DNA from 3 places in the Martinezella sp. CNPSo 3732 genome. Region 3 is predicted to be linked to each of the others. Evidence: riboswitches for the same ligand, from Rfam matches in the RefSeq annotation. Region 3 holds a riboswitch; each other region holds the start of a gene.

Region 1 (4,544 bases), on a different contig from region 3:
CGGCTATGCGCGGATTTGGTGCAGGTCGGAAAATGCCGTGATCCGCTATCTCAATAGGGCGGTTCTCACCTACTACGTTCTCCACCAGACCGTTATGCTGCTGATCGCCTACGGATTGGATCGTATGGGACTCTTGTCCGCCGTGTCGTTTATCCCAATTGCCGTCGCCACTTTGGCAATCTGCGCTGTGGCTTACGAACTGAAGCTTCGTCTGGAGAGTGCCGCGAACGCAAAGTTTCGTCCGCACGCTGCCTGATATCAAGGGCGGTTTGGCAAGCCGGACTCTTATCGATCGCCAATTGTCGAGAGCTGGCCGAGCAGCCGGCTCCCATTGCGATGTTCAACAGTTAGCGATCGATGGCATCGCGCTTAAAACATGGCGCTCAAAACAGGTGGCGGTAGTCAGATACTGACTACCAACGATCAATGATCCGAATCGGATCGCAATCTCTACACCTCAGGCTCTCAATGCACCGCTCCCGATCCGCCGGCCGCAACGATCGCAAAGGGCTGCCCCTCGACGGGAATGCTGCTGACTTCCATCAGTGATTGGTTATCGACCATACGCACGAGGCCGTGGCGCGGATCGGTAATGGCGATGAGATTGCCGGCGATCGCCAGACGAGGCCGCGGGTCGCGCCAGTGACCGTCCTTGCTGTAAGGTTCGGTAACGGTCTCGGATTTCACGATCGCGCCTTTCACGACATCAATAAGATGCAGATTGCCGTCCTCGGTGAGAATGTAGGCGATCTGCGGCTTTGCCGGATCGAGTATGAAATCGACCCGTCGTGTCGGCAGTTCGATCAGCTTGTAGGGTTGGTCAGAATTGTCCGGATCGATCAATACGACGTTCTGCTCACCATAATTGCCGAGGAAGAATTGCATGGACGTGCCGCCGAGCAATGTCGAGACCTTGCCCTTTGGCAAGGAAGAGCCATAGGCGAGCATCTCCACCTTTGGGCCGTCGATACCGCCGGGGCGAGCGATCAGGACACCTTCCTCGCAGCCGAAGGCAATCAGCCGGGCGGAAGTCGCTTCCCCATGAAGCCCTGTGCAGCGCTTGATATCACCGACCTGCTCTCCCGTTCGGTTCAACACGCGCAAGCCGAGGCGCGGCGGCAACTCGCCTTCCTTCACGGAAGCCTCCATATTCGGCACCGACACGAGAAGATGGTCGCCCATCGGAACGGCAACGCCGTGGTGGGCGGCGATGGTCCGGAATGAACGAATATCGGGTTTGCCTTCGGCAAGGCCATTTTCGGACAGGAGATCGAACTTGTCGTCGCGGTCGTAGAAGATCGCGACATTGTTGCCGTGCGTCACCACGTGCCCAGGCTTTTCGCCCTTGATCGATGCTGGAAGCAGTTTCGGATCGGAAAGCTCGATGTCGCGATGTTCGCCGTGATCGGAGAGGGATATGCCGGTCGCAATCGCGTGGACCACATTCTTTTCGCCTTGCACGGCAAATATGGTGCGGCCGGATTGACTGAGAGACAGGGAGGCATAGCCGTCAAGATCGAACCGGCCGATTTCCTTGCCACTTGAGGCATCGATCGCGCGGACGATCGGCAGGCTGTGATCGGCGACGAATAGTCGCCAGCTTTCCGTCTCCTTTTCGTCGTCGGCAAACGATGAGAAGGGAAGCAGCAAGGCGCAAGCCAAGGATGAGGCTGCAAGGAGGATACCAGAGCTTGTGTTCGGCATGAAGGGTCCTTTATGTAATAACATTACATGTGCACCGTAATGAAGTAACGCTGCATCTGTCCAGCCCCTGTGCACGCGGCAGGCGGGATTGTCGGAATTCATCAACATCGAAATTGGCTTGAGGCCATCGAAGCAGTTGACGCAATTTTAACTGAAGATACTATATATAGTGTTCGAGGTTCTTCTGATTCGCAAGAATTGGAGGCTAAGACGGGAATCCGGTCGGCGAACATGATGATCGCCAAGCCGGAGCTGCCCCCGCAACTGTGAGCGGTGAGCATTCGTTCGATGACGTCACTGAGACCGTGTGTCTTGGGAAGGCAAGACGAATGTTATGACCCGCGAGCCAGGAGACCTGCCTTGAGCATTGACGTCCACGGGCGGGGTGTCCGGCTGGCGAGCGATGGTCCATGCGGCATAATGGCCGCCCTCGCTTCCTCGAAGATCCCGCTGATAACTTCGGGGTGAAGTCCATGTTCCTGAGTATCTATAGTCGCCCGCGCGAGTGACGGCCGCTTAAATGCGTCCGGCCGCCGGCTAGGTTTGCTCCACTTTTCACCCGCCGAGCGGGCATCATCCGATGCCCGAGCGATTTTCCGTGCCCATCCATACGAGGATATCTCATGAGCATCACCGTCTACAGCAAGCCCGCCTGCGTCCAGTGCACAGCCACGACCCGCGCGCTTGATCGCCAAGGCATCGACTACACCATCGTCGACGTATCGACCGATGCCGCCGCCTATGAGCTGGTGCAGGGTCTCGGCTATCGCCAGGTTCCGGTTGTCGTCGCCGGGGAGTTGCATTGGGCCGGCTTCCGTCCCGACATGATCAGCGCTCTCGCTTAAGGAGCCGGGCGGTGGGCGAGATCGTCTATTTCTCCAGCCGGTCGGAAAATACCCATCGCTTCGTTACGAAGCTCGCATTGCCGGCTGCTCGTATCCCGCTTGCCGCGGGAGACGAATTTCGAACGACCTCGCCCTATGTCCTGATCGTCCCGACCTATTGCGGCGACGGTGGCAAAGGGGCCGTGCCCAAGCAGGTGATCCGCTTCCTCAACGATGCGGGCAACCGTTCGAACATCCGCGGGGTCATCGCCGCGGGCAACAGCAACTTCGGCGCGACCTACGGGATCGCCGGCGACATCATCTCTGCCAAATGCCAGGTGCCGTATCTCTATCGGTTCGAACTTCTGGGCACGGATGAGGATGTCGCCAATGTCAGACAGGGATTGGAACGATTTTGGATACGCTAAGCTCTTCTTTGTTGCGGGACGCGGGCGAAAAACCGCAGAGCACTTTTTCTGCTACCACGAATGATCGGCCAGCCAAGGCGGCGGAACCAGCATTGGATTATCACGCACTGAACGCCATGCTGAACCTCTATGACGAGCACGGAAAGATCCAGCTCGACAAGGATCGTATGGCGGCCAAGCAATACTTCCTCCAGCACGTCAATCAGAACACGGTCTTCTTCCATAACCTCAGGGAAAAGCTCGATTATCTGGTGAGGGAAGGCTACTACGAGCAGGAGGTGCTGGATCAGTATTCCTTCAATTTCGTGCGCGATCTCTTCGATCACGCCTATGCGAAGAAATTCCGTTTTCCGACCTTCCTCGGCGCCTTTAAATACTACACCAGCTACACGCTGAAGACCTTTGACGGAAAGCGCTATCTTGAGCGTTATGAAGACCGCATCTGCATGGTCGCGCTGACGCTGGCGCAGGGCAGCGAGCAGATTGCGCGCGATCTGGTCGACGAGATCATTTCTGGACGCTTCCAGCCGGCAACGCCGACCTTTCTCAATGCCGGCAAAAAGCAGCGTGGTGAGCTGGTCTCCTGCTTCCTGCTGCGTGTCGAAGACAATATGGAATCGATCGGCCGCGCCATTAACTCGGCACTGCAGCTTTCGAAACGCGGCGGTGGCGTGGCGCTATCGCTCACCAACATCCGTGAGGCCGGTGCGCCGATCAAGCATATCGAGAACCAGTCGTCCGGCATCATTCCCGTCATGAAGCTGCTGGAAGACTCCTTTTCCTACGCCAACCAGCTTGGGGCGCGGCAGGGCGCGGGCGCTGTCTATCTCAACGCTCACCATCCCGACATCATGCGCTTCCTCGATACCAAGCGCGAAAATGCCGACGAGAAGATCCGCATCAAGACACTGTCGCTCGGCGTGGTCATTCCGGACATTACTTTCGAGCTCGCGAAGAACAACGAGGATATGTACCTATTCTCGCCCTATGATGTGGAGCGCGTTTATGGCGTGCCATTTACCGAGATTTCGGTGACGGAGAAGTATCGCGAGATGGTGGCCGACAGCCGCATCCGCAAGAAGAAGATCAAGGCGCGCGAATTCTTCCAGGTGATCGCCGAAATCCAGTTCGAAAGCGGCTATCCCTACATCATGTTCGAGGACACGGTGAACCGCGCCAATCCGGTTGCCGGCCGCATCACCATGAGCAATCTCTGCTCGGAAATCCTGCAGGTCAGCGAATCCAGCGCATACAACGATGACCTGTCCTACAAGCATATGGGCAGGGACATCTCCTGCAATCTCGGTTCTCTGAATATTGCTGCCGCAATGGACAGCCCGGATTTCGGCAAGACGATCGAAATGTCGATCCGTGCGCTGACGGCCGTCTCGGACATGAGCCATATCTCCTCCGTACCCTCGATCGAGAAGGGCAATGACGAAAGCCATGCGATCGGCCTCGGCCAGATGAACCTGCACGGCTATCTCGCCCGCGAGCGCATTTTCTACGGTTCGGAAGAAGGCGTCGACTTCACCAACATCTATTTCTACACGGTCACCTACCACGCCATTCGCGCCTCGAACCTGCT
Region 2 (4,544 bases), on a different contig from region 3:
AGGATACGAAGGGAGTGTCCGGTCGTCGGCCGTTTTCCGTGCCGCAGCTTGGTCGACCCTATTCCGACCGGACAAGAAAGCACTTGCTAGCAGCGCGTTTTCGCGCTTTCATATACGACTAAATAAGTAGACAATAGCAATAATTCTGCTGCCTGATGGCTTTTGACGAAGTAATCATATGGCGGCCGATTGCAGGCATCTGGTGTTGGATCGGAGTTGGACCTGCCTGTCGCATCTTTCATTTTGGAAGGGTCCTGATTGAAGAAGCGCGACGCGTATTGAGAACGGAAGCGGCTTTCTTGCGTTCTGCCGACCGCAGTTCCAAGGTTGCCGAGGACCGGATATTGGCGTCTGTGTTTCCGGACCTGTGAAGTGAGCAAGCCCCAAGAAAGGCATGATCGACCACCTCTTGCCCCAGGAGTTGATATGACGGTTCAGGGATTCTTTTCTGCCAGGACGAACGCGACGGCGCAGCCTTATGCGATGCCGCGCATTGCCGTGATCGGGCGCGGTTTTTCCGGCATGATGATGGCGATCGCCCTGATGAAGACGGTTCGCTTTCCCTTCCATCTGCAGCTTTTCGATCCCAATTCCAGCGTCAGCGGCGGTCAGGCGCTCGCCTCCGGACATAGCAGCGAAATTCTCAACAGCCGTGTTCGCGATCTTTCCGTTTCCGCCGGCGATCCCGACGATTTCAATCAATGGCTTTGCGGCAATGCGCCTTTCCGCAGCGCCGTGCCCGCCGCCATACCCGGTTTTTTGCAGATCTTCGTGCCGAAGAGCATTTTCAGCGACTACGTCTATCAGCGTTTTTCGGAAGCCTTCTCGTCACGGCGGGATGTGGCGGTGCAGGTCAGCAGTGAGACGGTCTTCGGGCTTCGGCGCGTTCGTGGCGGCCGTTTCGCAGTGGAAAGCGATGGCGTCGCCAATGCGCCTTTCGACATGGTGGTGCTGGCGACAGGCTATGGCATTAGCGATCACGAATTCCAGGCCAGCGATCTCGTGACCGTGCCGACGACGGTGCGCGCGCGCCGTCTCGTGTCGCGACCGCATACGATCCTGCTCGGAAGCGGCCTGCGCGTTGTCGATCGGCTGCTGCAGATGCGTGAGAGCGGCTATACGGGGCAGATCACTATCGTTTCGCGGCGAGGCTTTCTGCCGCAGAGCCACACGCGCAATAATGCCGATCCGGTTTTCCCTGCCGACGAGATGCCCGGCAAGCTCAGCGAGATCGTCCGCTTCGTCCGCAAGGCTTGCGGCGAGGCGGAGGCGAACGGCCAGAGCTGGCAATCCGTCATGAACGGCTTGCGCAAGCACGCGCGCTCGCTTTGGCGATCCCTGCCGGCGGGGCAGAAGCAGCAGTTCAACCGCCATTTGCGGGCGCTTTATGACAGCCATCGCAATCGGCTGCCTGAGGCGCTGCATGTGCGTCTCAATCAGGAGCTTGCCGAGGGCAATACGCTGTTGCGGCGCGGTCATTTTATCCGCCGCACGCCGACTGGGCTGGTTTTGAGGCCGGCTGGCCGGCAGGAGACCGAGCAGCTCTATGCCGACGATGTAATCGACTGCCGGTGCCAGGCGCCGGATCTGAATGCACCCTTGCTGCGCAGCCTCATCGATGCCGGCCTTGCGGTGCCGGACGAGCTTGGCCTCGGCCTCGCCGTGGAGGCGACAGGGTCGCTCGAGGTCAACGGGCGCACGACAGAGGGGCTTTTTGCGATTGGTCCCTTGGGACTTGGAAGTCTCCCCGACATCGATCTGGTGCCTGAGATCGTGACGCAGGCCTATGCGGCGGCAGAGAGTGTCGCGGAGCGTTTCCATCCTCAGTGCAAGGCGGTCTAACAACTCAGCGGTTTCTTCCATTCTGGATCGTGATTGCGGCGCCTTCGCACATGCATATCGCAGTTTCGGCCGCGAACGGGATAGTGGCTTGTCATTTGTTATGTAATAACGTAACTAATGACTGCTACCTAAGCCGAAGCTCCAGGACTAATGAAAGCGCATATGACATCGCCGTTGCCCGCATCCGCTTTCTGTGACATGAATACCGCCGATGGTGCTGCTTTCGGATCGATCCTGATAGCGGCTGAAAAGGGAACACGGTGCGGATTACCCATCAGGGGCCAAGACCGTGGCTGCCCCCGCAACTGTAAGCGGAGAGCGCGTTCGCAATATGCCACTGGCGTTAAGCCGGGAAGGCGCGAACGAGTTGTGACCCGCGAGCCAGGAGACCTGCCATCGACGATATCAACCGCAACGGACGGGGTGTTCCGATGGAAAATCAGTGGTTGGGCGAGGGCGCCGCTGCGTCCGCTGGCCCTATCTTGACTGTGCCTCCGGCGAAATCTCCGGGAGGCATCTCATGGATAATACAAAAGAGGCGACGCACCGGATCACCGTGTGCACCAACTGCCGTTATGTCGGCAAACCATGCCGGCCGGGCCTCGAGCTCCTGAAGCATTTGCAGATGGCGATCTCCCAGGCTGGCGCTGCACTTGCGGATGATTTCTGCCTGGAAGGCAGTGTCTGCATGGCGGGTTGCGAACGGCCGTGCACGGTCGCTTTCCAGGCCACGGCAAAGGCGACGTACCTCTTCGGTGACATCGAGGATGCGAACGATATAGGTGCCCTCATCTCCTTCGCGCGGCTCTATCGGGATCGCCCCGATGGGCTGAGCCGCGAAAGCGAACGCCCGCGAGCGCTGGCAGGCAAGACCCTTGCGCGCATTCCCGCCGCCATCGTTTCAGCCGAACGCCAACTGGTCGTGTTGCAATAGGAGCCGGGTCATGTCCGAACGAAGCGCACGACTGGAAGCAGACGGCATCAGCTGGGGTGCCCAGAAGGGAATGCCGATCATCAGCGGTATTACGCTGTCCGTCGAGGCTGGCGCCCGGCTTGCCATCATCGGTCCGAACGGAGCCGGTAAGTCGACCTTGCTGCGCTGCCTCTATCGCGGCCTCAAGCCGCAGCGGGGCAGGGTGTATCTCGACGGCGTGGATCTGTGGTCCATCGGTCCGCGGGAGGCGGCGCAGCGGATCGCCGTCGTGCCGCAGGAGACGCCAGGCGATTTTCCTTTCAGTGTGCGGGATGTGGTGTTGATGGGGCGTATTCCGCATCGCAAGGGCATGGCGCGCTGGAGTGATCGCGATCACGACGTCACCACCGCAGTCCTTACGCGGCTGGAGTTGGAAGCTTTGGCACTGCGGCAATTCGCATCGCTGTCCGGCGGCGAGAAGCAACGGGCGCTGATCGCCCGGGCCTTGGCGCAGGAACCGGAGCTCATCATCCTCGACGAACCCACAAATCACCTCGACATCCGACACCAGCTCGAGATTCTTGAGCTACTCAAGGGACTCGGCCCGACGATCATCACGACACTGCACGATATCAATCTCGCCGCTGATTTTGCGACGCAGATCGCCGTCATGGATTGCGGGCGGCTCACGGGCCACGGCGAACCTGCCGAAGTCCTGACTGTGGAGCACGTCTCAAGCGCTTTCAGGGTCGGCACGCGGCTGCATCACACCGACGGCGGCCCGCAACGATTTTCCTTTTCCCTTCGATAATACGATCATTGGAGTTATTCATGTTTTCTCGCATATCCCTACCTGCCGCGGCCTTGCTTATCGGAAGCCTGTTTGGGGGCACGACATTCGCCGAGCCCGTCACCGTGCGCAGCTGCAATCGCGATGTAACCTTCGACAAAGCGCCGGAGCGGGCCGTTTCCAACGACGTCAACCTGACCGAGATGATGCTGGCGCTGAAGCTGCAGGACCGCATGGTCGGCTATACCGGCATTTCCGGCTGGAAGACGCTGGATGAGAAGCTGCGTGACGGCGTGAAGGAACTGCCGGAGCTGTCGCCGAAATATCCGAGCAAGGAGGTGCTGCTCGGTGCCAATGCGGATTTCTTTTTTGCCGGATGGAACTACGGCATGAAGGTCGGCGGCGAGGTAACTCCGGAAACGCTCGCGCCCTTCGGCATCAAGGTCTATGAGCTGACCGAATCCTGCATCTTCGTCATGCAGAAGAACAAGCCGACCATGGACGACATGTTCGTTGACCTCCTCGATCTCGGCAGGATCTTCCGTGTCGAGGACAGGGCGGAAGCGCTCGTCGCCGGCTATCGCAAGCAGCTTGCCGAGATCCAGGCGAGGATCGGTCATGTCGACAAGCCGACCAGCGTCTTCGTCTATGACTCCGGTGAGGAGAAGCCGTTCACATCGGGGCGCTACGGCATTCCAACCGCCTTGATCGAGGCTGCCGGCGGCGTCAACGTGATGGACGACGTCGAGAAGAGCTGGACGGAGGTGTCCTGGGAGCCGGTCATCGAGAAGAACCCGGAAGTGATCGTCATCGTCGATTACGGCCAGGTGACCGCCGCCCAGAAGATCGCCTTTCTCAAGGGCAATCCGGCCTTCAGGAATATCGGTGCCGTGAAGAATGAACGCTTCGTCGTGCTGCCCTATGTGGAGGCGACGCCGGGGCCGCGCAACATCGAGGCCATTGCTACGCTGGCCAAGGCCTTTCACCCGAGCGCCATGT
Region 3 (4,544 bases):
GATGGCGACCGCGAAATACATCCGCGAATATTTGAGGCTGATATCCTCGAAGAAGTTCTCTTCGTGGCCGATCCGGGCAAAGAAGTTGGCTATGTAGAAGGCCCAGTTCACCTGCTCATATTGGGCGAATTGCGTCCGCGCGGCGGTGACATGGCAATAGCCGAGATGCGGCGTGTCCTTCAGCGTGTGATGAAAGATGAGCTTCGGGAAGCGGATGGACCTATGGAAATTGTTGAGCCGGTCGTGGGTCTTTTCGCCGGCGTCCCGGAGCTTCAGCGCCGTGCGTTCGGCCACCTGTTCATGGGTGAGGTATTCGCGCTCTTCTGCCAGCCAATGCGGCCTGTTGCGGTTGATGCGGCCGGTGCGCAGGAATTCGGTGTACCCCGTCGTTGATACCGGCTGCGCCGGTTCAGGCTCGGCGGGCTTCCCAGCGTCGAAATATCTGAGTTTGGCCATGCCGGATCTCGCTATAAACTCTTCGGCGACATGATGGACTACGGAGCTTGAGCCGAGCTTGACCGCGCCGGACCGAAGGCTCCCGATAGCGGCTCTGTCGGCGCTCTCAGCCGTGCAACTAGCCTCCCAATTATCGGCCGTTTGCAGACCTGTCGCAATCAGGATAAAGCGTCATTGGTGGAATGCACATACGATGCTCGGAGCGTCTCTGATGCAAGCGCCCAACCAATTGAATTTCCTCTCTATATTCTCGCGGCACGCAACCGTCCGGGCGTCCCGTTTCGACTGTCGTCAATTTCGGAGCCGATGTCGCATTGCAGCGCAGCGGCTGGCGGAGCCGAGAGCTATGATGCCATCAATCTCAAGGTGCCGTCTGCTAGGGAGACGGAGAATTGGGAAGCCGGTCAAAATCCGGCGCTGCCCCCGCAACGGTGGTGGAGTGAGGCATGGCGGATAAAGCCACTGGGTCGATCGACCTGGGAAGGTGCCATGGGGCTCTGGAAACAGGGCCGCTCCAGAGCCCGGAAACCAGCCTTGGGCACATAGGTTTACTGACCGCGGCGGGTGGTCGGGACATTGCTTTTGGCCGCTCCCAATCGGCCGCGCATGTCCTTTGCCCGCCTTCTGGTACTGCTAAGGATAGGCAAATGGACATCGGCAGCAAAGTTCTGCGGCAACTGAAGAACCACCGGACGGGTTTGAGCCTTGAGCAACCGTTCTACACCGATCCGGATTACTTCAAGCTCGATATGGAGACGATCTACTATCGCGACTGGCTGTTTATCGGCCATGATTGCGAAGTGCCGCGCGCGGGCAATTATTTCACCGTCCAGATCGGCGATTATCCCGTCGTGATCGTTCGCGGCCGCGATCAGGTCATCCGCGCCTTCCACAATAGCTGTCGCCATCGCGGCTCGCGTGTCTGCACCACCGAGCGCGGCTCGTCGGCAAAGCTCGTCTGCCCCTATCACCAGTGGACCTACGAGCTCGACGGCTCGCTGCTCTTCGCCCGCCAGATGGCGGAGGATTTCGACAAGAGCCAGTATTCGCTAAAGCCGGTTCACTGCGAAAGCGTCGGCGGCTACATCTTCATCTGCCTCGCGCAGAACGCCCCCGATTTCGCACCGGTTCGCGCCACGATCGAACCCTACATGGCGCCGCACCGCATCAGCGAAGCCAAGGTCGCCTTCCAGAGCACCATCATCGAGAAGGGCAACTGGAAGCTCGTCTGGGAAAACAACCGCGAGTGCTATCATTGCGCGGCCAATCACCCCGAACTCTGCCGCACCTTCCCGGAAGCTCCGACCGTGACCGGCGTGCAGGGCGCGATGAGCGACCCCGTCATCACCGAGCACTGGGCACGCTGCGAAGCCGCCGGCCTGCCGAGCGAATTCAAGATCTCGCCGGATGGGCAGTTCCGCACGGCCCGCATGCCGCTGATCGAAGGTGCCGAGAGCTACACCATGTCCGGCCAGAATGCCGTCAGGCGGCCGCTCTCGCCCGATGTGACGATCAACGGCATCGGCACCATGCTGCTGTTCCACTATCCGACGACGTGGAACCACATGCTCGGCGACCACGCGATCTCCTTCCGCGTCCTGCCGATCAGCGCCGAGGAAACTGCCGTGACCACGAAGTGGCTCGTCCATAAGGATGCCGTCGAAGGTGTCGACTATAATCTGGAAGAGCTGACCCACGTCTGGACCGAAACCAACGATCAGGACCGCCGCATCGTCGAGGAAAATGCCTTCGGCATCCGCTCGCCGGCCTATGAGCCCGGTCCCTATTCGGAGATCCACGAAGGCGGCGTCATGCAGTTCGTCGAATGGTACACGACATTCATGATCAACCGGCTGCAGGGCGATCAGGCCAAGCTGTCGGCGGTTGCCTGAGCATGAACATGACCGTCTCCCTTCCGCATCGCCACCTCGACCAGATGCAGCCCTGGAATGATAGGCAGCATGTGCTCGAATGCCTCTCGGCAACGCCCGAAGCGCCTGACGTGATGACCTTCACCTTCGGGTCCGACAAGGATAACTGGTTCCGTTATCTGCCGGGCCAGTTCGTGACGCTGGAGCTGCCGACGGCTCCGGAGCCGGTCATGCGCACCTATACGCTGTCGTCCACGCCGTCGCGGCCCTTCTCGGTCGCGGTGACGGTGAAGGCGCAAAAGGACAGCATCGGCACGCGCTGGATGTTCGAGAACCTGAAGCCGGGCATGCGCATCAAGGCTTTCGGCCCGCTCGGCGATTTCAGCCATGTCCGTCATCCCGGCGAGAAATATCTTTTCGTCTCGGCCGGCTCCGGCATCACGCCGATGATGTCGATGACGCGCTACATGTCCGATATCGCACCGCTGTCTGATATCACCTTCGTCAACTGCTCGCGCAGCCCGGCCGACATCATCTTTCGTTCCGAGCTCGAATATCTCGCGCGCTTCATGCCGAACCTCAATCTCGGTTTCATCGTCGAAGGTTGCGGCCGAACAGACCTCTGGTCCGGGTTGAAGGGTCGTATCGACAAGGCGAAGATCGGCCTGCTGGCGCCCGATTTCATGGACCGGACCATCTTCTGCTGCGGCCCGGAAGTCTTCATGGACGCCGTGCGCTCGATGCTCGAAGCGCATGGTTTCGACATGTCGCGCTATCATCAGGAAAGCTTCCAGCCGGCCAATGCGGCGACACCGCTTGCGGAAGTCTCCGACGATGCATCGGGCGAGGCGGCGACCACGATCCGCTTCACCATGGCGGGCAAGGATGTCGTCTGCGCGGCGGGCCAGACCGTGCTTCAGGCGGCGCGCGGCGCCGGCGTGCGCATCGGTGCCGCCTGCGAATCCGGCCTCTGCGGGACATGCCGGGTCATGAAGCTCTCGGGCGAAGTCGAGATGAGCCATAATGGCGGCATCCTCGATGACGAGATCGACGAGGGCTATATCCTCGCCTGCTGTTCGCGTCCGAAGACGGATGTGCAGATCGAGGCCTAGCATCGATCTAAGGGCGGTCGTACCGGCCTAGAAATCCTGATAGTTCAGTTCGTTGATCTCGACCGGCTTGGTTTGCGGGGTTGACGCGGTGACGACCGGGTCGATCTCGGTCATGAGCGAAACGAGCATCTGCCGCGGTCCGCTGCACATCTGTGCAAGCGCGATCGTCAGGTCCGGCGCGGGCAGGGGTTTGGCCGGCAGGAGATCGCCCTGCGGCCAGATCCTCGCGAGCTGAACCTTCGTCATCGGCACGACATTGACGTCGATATCGGTGAGCGTCCCCGGCACCCGATAGGGGCAGCTTTTCTCCGAGCAATTGTCCGACGAAGCGAACTGCCAGATGGCATAATTGTCCCAGTTGCCGAGTGGGAAAGTGCCTTTGACATCAGGCTTGTAGCGCGCATACCACAAGGGCAGCCGCGACAGCAGCGGATAGGTACCCCGGTGATCGGCGATGTAGCGCGCCATATTGTGATTGACATAGAGAATGGGGTAGCGCCCGGTCTTGACCTTGATGTGGGCGACATAGATCTGCGCATCGTCGAGTGACATGAACTGCGTCGTGTCCATGCCGTCGATATCGAGCACCATCAGCTCATCCGGCTGTGGATCGGCATAATCGAGAAAATGATTGGCCTGGTCGATCGGATTGCCGGGCCGCCCCAGATGATAGGCGCCCCATAACAGACCATTCGCCTTTGCCAGCATGCGGCGCGTTTGAAAGAGCTCACGGCTGACTGCGTACTTACGCCACATCGTCCTGCAATGGGCCACCGTATCGCCGCCGTGATCGCCGGTGCAGCTGAAGCTTTCGGGCAATCCGTCGGAGGCCTTGGAGATGAAGCCGGCTATCCGTTTGTCCTGCAGAAACGCGTTCCAGTCGATGGTGTTCAGCTCGTAAGCATCGACAATCAGGGCGTTTTTCGGATCGCCCCAGGGCGGGCTTTCGCCGGCCGAAGGCTTGGAGACCGGCCCCATCAGTGCCAGGATCGTCAGCAAGCCGTAAATGAGGAGGTTACTCTTTCGGTATCCTTTCATGAAATAATAGTAAGGATTGCTGGTTAATCTTGGGTTAAGAAAGCAATCACTATAAATTCATCGTGGA

Evidence for each region. Region 3 has a riboswitch for cobalamin ahead of AC13RM_RS29550 (aromatic ring-hydroxylating oxygenase subunit alpha). Riboswitches for the same ligand answer to the same signal wherever they lie in the genome.
Region 1: linked by a shared signal. The riboswitch ahead of nrdH (glutaredoxin-like protein NrdH) and the one ahead of AC13RM_RS29550 (aromatic ring-hydroxylating oxygenase subunit alpha) in region 3 are both predicted to bind cobalamin.
Region 2: linked by a shared signal. The riboswitch ahead of AC13RM_RS08775 (DUF1636 family protein) and the one ahead of AC13RM_RS29550 (aromatic ring-hydroxylating oxygenase subunit alpha) in region 3 are both predicted to bind cobalamin.

Annotation. Positions count from the first base shown of each region.
Region 1 is NZ_JBXSOO010000014.1:41,898-46,441, forward strand. It holds gene AC13RM_RS21145 (acyltransferase family protein) at 1-256, shown strand, start outside; gene AC13RM_RS21150 (hypothetical protein) at 466-1,704, opposite strand; cobalamin riboswitch at 1,864-2,081, shown strand; gene nrdH (glutaredoxin-like protein NrdH) at 2,328-2,549, shown strand; gene nrdI (class Ib ribonucleoside-diphosphate reductase assembly flavoprotein NrdI) at 2,561-2,956, shown strand; gene nrdE (class 1b ribonucleoside-diphosphate reductase subunit alpha) at 2,965-4,544, shown strand, end outside.
Region 2 is NZ_JBXSOO010000003.1:22,860-27,403, reverse strand. It holds gene AC13RM_RS08780 (FAD/NAD(P)-binding protein) at 427-1,842, shown strand; cobalamin riboswitch at 2,038-2,254, shown strand; gene AC13RM_RS08775 (DUF1636 family protein) at 2,363-2,776, shown strand; gene AC13RM_RS08770 (ABC transporter ATP-binding protein) at 2,787-3,566, shown strand; gene AC13RM_RS08765 (ABC transporter substrate-binding protein) at 3,587-4,544, shown strand, end outside.
Region 3 is NZ_JBXSOO010000029.1:7,670-12,213, reverse strand. It holds gene AC13RM_RS29555 (DUF6656 family protein) at 1-456, opposite strand, end outside; cobalamin riboswitch at 804-1,007, shown strand; gene AC13RM_RS29550 (aromatic ring-hydroxylating oxygenase subunit alpha) at 1,104-2,348, shown strand; gene AC13RM_RS29545 (FAD-binding oxidoreductase) at 2,351-3,439, shown strand; gene AC13RM_RS29540 (glycoside hydrolase family 25 protein) at 3,467-4,477, opposite strand.